One region of the uncultured Faecalibacterium sp. genome, then DNA from elsewhere that is predicted to be linked to it. Evidence: predicted binding sites of a transcription regulator. Region 1 holds the regulator's gene; the other holds the start of a gene.
The links. Region 1 encodes Rex, which represses fermentation and respiration genes when NADH is low (regulators of the CRP and FNR family bind a similar motif). Its sites were predicted from a motif close to ATTGTTAANNNNTTAACAAT; they were not measured.

Region 1 (3,414 bases):
AAAAATGTTCACTCTGATATATCAATTGCGTGAAGCGGGCATCCGGCACCGGTCTGCAGGCGTGGAAATCGGTGCTTCTTCGCCCTTTTGGGGGGTGAAGAAGCACCGACAGCAACATATTTTGCGCTGCTGCGTGGACTGCGCCTGTGGGCCGGGAATAAAAAAGAAAGGCTGCCGTGTCGTTGGACACAGCAGCCTTGTATACAAGTTTATTCGACCCGCGAAGCAGCTTTTTCGGCGTAGAACGCGCGCTTTGCCTTGAAATAGCACTGGGGGCACATGCTCACGTACTGCACATCGTTTTCCAGATCGATGGCCACCTGCTCGCCCTCAAAGACGAATCTGCCGTTCACCCTGCGGCAGTTGCAGATGGCCTTGCGGCCGCAGGTGCAGATAGTCTTCATTTCCTCGATGGTGTGGGCCAGCTCCAGCAGGCGGGTAGAGCCGGGAAAGCCCTTGAGCGAAAAATCTGCCCGCAGGCCGTAGCAGATCACCGGAATGTTCAAATCCACCGTGACCATGAACAGCTGTTCTGCCTGCTGCGCAGTGAAAAACTGGCTCTCGTCGCACAGCACGCAGGCCAGCGGCGCACCGTCAGCGTTGGCCGTGCGCACGGCCTCGAACACGTCCGTCTCCGGCGGGATCAGCAGATCAGCCTTGCGGCGCACGCCCAGACGGCTCACCAGCTCACCGCCGCCCTTGGTGTCCACCTGTGGCTTGAGGATCAGCACCCGCATCCCCTGTTCTTCGTAGTTGTGGGCTACCTGCATCAGGGCGGTGCTTTTGCCGCTGTTCATCGCGCCGTAACGGAAATACAGTTTTGCCATTTGAAAAACTCTCCTTACAGAAAGAACCCTCTCAGCCAAAGCCTGACGGCTTTGCCAGCTCCCCCGATGGGGGAGCTTTTCTGCATCTTCCGGGCAGGCTGTCCTTCGCCGGAGAAGCAGAAACTTTCCCGTCCCCACTCATAAAGCTACCCTTTCGGGGGAGCTGTCGAGTGTATGCGAGACTGAGAGGGTTCAGCGGCATCTCAGGCTTTGACTGAGAGGGTTCTCTTATTACTTATAATAGGTATATTCAGTCCTGATTGCGCAGGCGGTAGCCAAGGCTCATCAGGCTGTCGCCCAGATGGACGTTCTCCACCACCACATCGGGATACGGCACAGAGAGGTCATAGTGGGAGAAGTTCCAGAAGCCCTCGATGCCCAGATCCACCAGACGGCCGCTGACCTGTTCCGCACCGTCGCGGGGCACACAGAGCACTGCGACCTTGGGGTGATGCTCGGCACAGAAAGACTCCAGCTCGTCGATATGGCGGATCTGGATGCCGCTGATCTCCTTGCCCACCTCGCTCTGTGCCACGTCAAAGGCGGCGATCAGGCGGTAGCCGTTGGTATCGGTGGTGATAAAGCGGCTCACTGCCTTGCCCAGACGGCCGCAGCCGATCAGGATGGTGGGCAGGCGGTCGCCGTTGCCGAACAGCAGGCCTTCCAGAATGGAGAGCAGGTTTTCCACCGAGTAGCCGATGCCCTGCCGGCCATTCACATCGCCGATGCAGTTGAAGTCCTGCCGTACCTGCGAAGCGGTGGTGCCCATCTGAGCAGCCAGCTCGCGGGAAGAAATGCTGTTGATGCCGTCCGCCTGCAGAGAGCACAGATAGCGGTAATATTTGGGAAGACGCTTGATAACGGGAAGCGAAGCCCTTGCAGGAGTGTTCATAGAATACTTTCTCCTTTCGCTCTATCGCAGTACTTGCCGCAGCTGCCTGCTTTACAGATGCGGCGCAGAGAAACCCCGATCCGTTTACGGGTTCATATTGCAGATATTACAGTCAATTATTTAAAGTATACTGCACCGATGGAGAATGTCAAATCATTCTCAAAAAATTTTTATGAAATGTTACCGCTTTTTTGCTGCAGCGGGTCTGCATAGCCCGGCACAGGCTGGGGAATGCTGACAAAAAACGCAGGAGGAAAGCATATGAACGATGAAACGCAGCAGACCGACGCAGGACGGCTGGAAAAAGAAGAGATCGAGGATCTGGGCACGGTCACGCTGGCCCGCGGGGAGCATGTGATCCACTGTCTGACCGTCATCGGCCAGATCGAAGGCCATTCGGAAGCGCCGCAGGGCCAGAAGACCACGAAGTATGAGCATGTCATCCCGCAGCTGGTGGCCGCGCAGGAGGATCCTCGCATCGAAGGTCTGCTGGTGCTGCTGAACACGGTAGGCGGTGATGTGGAAGCAGGCCTTGCGCTGGCGGAGCTGATCGCCAGCGTGTCCAAACCCAGTGCAACGCTTGTGCTGGGCGGCGGGCACTCCATCGGCATCCCGCTTGCCGTCAGCGCCCGGCGCAGCTTCATCGTGCCCACAGCCACCATGACCGTGCACCCGGTGCGGCATTCCGGCGTCATTCTGGGGGTGCCGCAGACCATGCGCAGCTTTGAGCAGATGCAGCAGCGCATCACCGGCTTCGTAGCGGCCCACAGCGGCATGACCGAAAAACGCTACACCGACCTGATGCTCCACACCGGCGAGCTGGTGATGGACATGGGCACTGTGCTGGATGGACGCCGGGCTGTGAAGGAAAAGCTCATTGATGAGCTGGGCGGGCTTTCGGATGCGCTGGCGTGGCTGTATAAAGAGATTGAACGCAAATGAAGGCCGATTTTGTACAACAATAGGTTTGCCATTTTCTTCCCTGCGTGGTACAATAATAAAATCAAATAGTGTGTCTACTACAAACGCGGGGAACAAAGAAACATGGCAACAAAAAAACGTAAAACGACAACACGGCGCGCAGCATCGCGCAAAAAGCGCGCAGAACAGCGGCTCCCGGCAGGGCTTGGTACCCTGTTTGCAGGCCTTTTGCTGGTGGTGCTGGCCTTTGTGGAGGGAGATTCGGCATGGAAGGCCCTGCACGATGTGCTGTTCGGACTTTTTGGCTGCGGCAGCTTTGTGCTGGGCGCGGCAGTGTGCTGCCTTGCTGTGCAGTATACCCGGGGCGAAGACCTTCTGCCCAAGATCTTCAAGCTGGTTCTGGGGCTGGTGTTTGCCTGCGGCACGGTGATCGTTTTTTCCGATATCCAGCCGCAGGGCATGTCGGCATTCCAGATGACAGCTGCCTGCTATGCAAACGGCGTGAATGCATGGATCGGCGGCGGTGCGCTGGGCGCACTGCTGGGCGGCAGCCTGCTGCTGCTGTGCGGACGGCCTGCGGCAACCCTTATCATGATCGTGCTGGCACTGTGTGTCAGCCTGTACATTTTTGATCTGACCCCGGCAGAGGTGTGGCAATGGCTGTGCGCTGCGTTTGGCGGCGTGCACGCAAAGGGTGCGGCCATGGCGCAGCAGAGCGCAGCCCGCCGCGCTGAACGTGCCGCTGCCCGCGCGGCAGAAGCCGAGGCTGAGGAA
Region 2 (3,414 bases), on a different contig from region 1:
GCCGGGCGCTGAAACAGCTGATTTAAACCGTCGATCAGCCCTTGGTGGCTGCGTTGACGATCACTGCAAAGTCGGGAGCCTTCAGGGATGCGCCGCCGATCAGGCCGCCGTCCACGTCCTTTTTGCTCAGCAGCTCCTCGCAGTTCTTGGCGTTCATACTGCCGCCGTACTGGACAGTGGTAGCCTCGGCAACTGCCTCGCCGTACACCTCACCGATGACCTTGCGGATCTGGCCGCAGACTTCCTCAGCCTGATCGGCGGTAGCGGTCTTGCCGGTGCCGATGGCCCAGATGGGCTCGTAAGCGATCACGACATTTGCCATCTGCTCAGCGGTCACATCACGCAGAGCGATCTTGGTCTGCATACGCACCAGCTCTTCGGTCACGCCCTCTTCGCGCTGCTGCAGGCTCTCGCCCACGCAGATGATGACCTTCAGACCGGCGTTCAGAGCAGCCAGAGCGCGCTTGTTCACGGTCTGGTCGGTCTCGGCGAAGTACTGGCGGCGCTCAGAGTGGCCCACAATGACATACTCCACGCCCAGATCTACCAGCATGTCAGCGCTGATCTCGCCGGTGAAAGCGCCGGACTTCTCGAAGTGAACATTCTCAGCACCCACATGGATGTTGGTGCCCTTGGTCTTTTCCACAGCGGTGACCAGATCGGTATACGGGGTGCAGATAACCACCTCGCAGCCTGCGTCCTGCACGGCGGGGACCAGCTCGTCCACCAGAACAGCAGCCTCGGAGGCAGTCTTGTTCATCTTCCAGTTGCCTGCAATGATAGCCTTACGCTTTGCCTTATCCATGATACTCTATCTCCTTTATTTACCTTCTATCGTGCAGAAAGCTCTGCACAAACAAAAAGATGCGGCGGCGCTAAAGCCGCCGCACCCATTATGATGCCGGGATCAGATTATGCGTTCTGAATAACTGCGATGCCGGGCAGCTCCTTGCCCTCCAGATACTCCAGAGAAGCGCCGCCGCCGGTGGAGATGTGGGTCATCTTGTCGCCCAGACCCATCTGCTGCACAGCTGCTGCGCTGTCGCCGCCGCCGATCACGGTGGTAGCATCGCTCTCAGCCATAGCCTTGGCAACTGCCAGAGTGCCAGCTGCCAGAGTGGGGTTCTCGAACACGCCCATGGGGCCGTTCCACACAACGGTCTTGGATGCCTTGACAGCATCGGCAAACAGCTTCATGGTCTCGGGGCCAATGTCGCAGCCTTCCATGTCAGCCGGGATCGCGGTGACAGGAACAACCGTGGTCTCAACAGGAGCGTCGATGGGATCGGGGAAGTCCTTGATGCAGACAGCATCAACGGGCAGCAGCAGCTTCACGCCCTTCTCCTGAGCCTTGGCCATCATCTCCTTGCAGTAATCCAGCTTGGAATCGTCGCACAGGCTCTTGCCGACCTCGTAGCCCTGAGCCTTGACGAAGGTGTAAGCCATGCCGCCGCCGATGATCAGGGTATCGACCTTCTCCAGCAGGTTGGAGATAACATTCAGCTTGTCTGCGACCTTTGCGCCGCCCAGAATAGCGGTGAAGGGACGAACGGGATCGTTCACAGCGTTGCCCAGATACTTGATCTCCTTCTCCATCAGGTAACCAACAGCGGTATCCTTGATGAAGTCGGTGACGCCTGCGGTGGAGCAGTGTGCACGGTGGCAGCTGCCGAATGCATCGTCAACATATGCATCAGCCAGGGAAGCCAGCTCTTCGCTGAACTCGGGCATGTTCTTGGTCTCTTCCTTGCGGAAACGGGTGTTCTGCAGCAGAACGACATCGCCGTTGTTCATGGCAGCAACAGCAGCCTTTGCGTTCTCGCCCACAACGTTGTCGTCGTCAGCAAACACAACGGTCTTGCCCAGCTTTGCGCTCAGAGCCACAGCAACGGGTGCCAGGCTGAACTTTGCCTCGGGGCCGTTCTTGGGCTTGCCCAGATGGCTGCACAGGATGACCTTTGCGCCATCGTTGACCAGCTTCTGGATGGTGGGCAGAGCTGCATTGATGCGGTTCTCGTTGGTGATCACACCGTCCTTCATCGGGACGTTGAAATCGCAACGGACAAGCACCTTCTTGCCGCAGTAGTTCTGATCGTCGATCGTCTTCTTACCTAAACCCATGGTAATAAACTCCTCTCAAGTTTTAATTTCTGAACTAGAGTTTCGCTCGCATTCGGGGGATCTTGCCCCGTTACTCTACTATTATAAACAAAAACCGTGCACATTGCAAGGTCGCAAGATAGATAATAGTTTAACAAACATTTGCCGCTGATGCACGGAAATGTGTGTATTTTGACCGAAAGCCGCAGCCTTACCGTGTTTTCCGGCAGAACATTCCGCAAATGCGGTCATACATTCCCCATATGAACTTCTGGTTCCGCTGACCCCGCTCAAAAATTGCTTCCACACCAGCATAGCCGCTCGCCTTATACTTCCTGAAAATATTCTGCTTTCAGAGGATTATTCGACACTTCTTTTTCAAAGAATTCTTTGAAGCCTTCCTCCAATACATCCAGAAAATCCGGAGTCAACCCCCACATATTCATGGATACCAGATAATTTTTCTGTGACCCAGCAGGTCACTTGTTCCTTAAAATGTGACCTACTGGGTCACATTTTGGCCTCAGAAGCCATCTCTGCTAAAGGGGAAAAAAGAAAATTCTGACTTCTATGTTGGCTGCTCTTTTCGTTCTTCTTGATTCGTTTTTTCATAGGCCAGATGTTCCTTATTGGAATCCACCATATATCCGGCACCTGTGAAGATGCCCGCAAGGAAAGCATGATAGAAGTCTTCCCGATAGTCATGGTAGCTTATGGTGCGCCGGAGCAGAGCATTCATTTCCTTGGTAATGCCTTCGCTGTCACCATTCCAGACTGCATCAAACAAAGCATTTCGATTCCACTTCTTCGTACTGTCATAGTTCATCCAACATTGCTCCCTGCACAAACCCGGTAAATAGAATCCGATCGTCACCCTTCGCCAGTTCTTTCAATTCCTCCATAAAGGAATCCGTATCGCTGGAGCCACCTGCAATGACCAGTTTTTTTTCTGTCTTAACATTCTTGAATGCCTCAACCAGATATCGAATCCCCTTCTCCGGCACCAGACGCCCGAGGAACAATATGTAGGAATCTTTTTCCAGTCCAAAATGATCTGTGATCAGCTTTGCTTCCCGAATCTGCGGCCTATTCACGCCATTAGGGATAAAGTGTGTTTCTCTTCCATAAGTTTCCTTAAAATAGTCCTGCACTCCTTTGCTCAGAACAATGACCTCGTCCGCATATTTCGCAGCATTTTTTTCGCCTTGGTGGATAAACTTAGAACCAAGTCCTGATTGCCATTTCTCGCGCTGCCAATCAATGCCGGCCGATGTCAAGTCTTGGACAACATTTTTCACAAATAAATTTGAAAAA

Region 2: a site for Rex is predicted at 2,240-2,259, ahead of QZL71_RS02355 (phosphoglycerate kinase). Genes of this name have one in related genera too.

Annotation. Positions count from the first base shown of each region.
Region 1 covers NZ_FMFG01000021.1:4,192-7,605, reverse strand. Annotated here, with positions in the region: gene QZL71_RS08360 (thymidine kinase) at 210-827, opposite strand; gene QZL71_RS08355 (redox-sensing transcriptional repressor Rex) at 1,078-1,719, opposite strand; gene QZL71_RS08350 (ClpP family protease) at 1,981-2,661, shown strand; gene QZL71_RS08345 (DNA translocase FtsK) at 2,764-3,414, shown strand, end outside.
Region 2 covers NZ_FMFG01000003.1:120,046-123,459, reverse strand. Annotated here, with positions in the region: gene tpiA (triose-phosphate isomerase) at 35-805, opposite strand; gene QZL71_RS02355 (phosphoglycerate kinase) at 913-2,121, opposite strand; gene QZL71_RS02345 (hypothetical protein) at 2,669-2,926, opposite strand; gene QZL71_RS02340 (glycosyltransferase family 4 protein) at 2,916-3,398, opposite strand.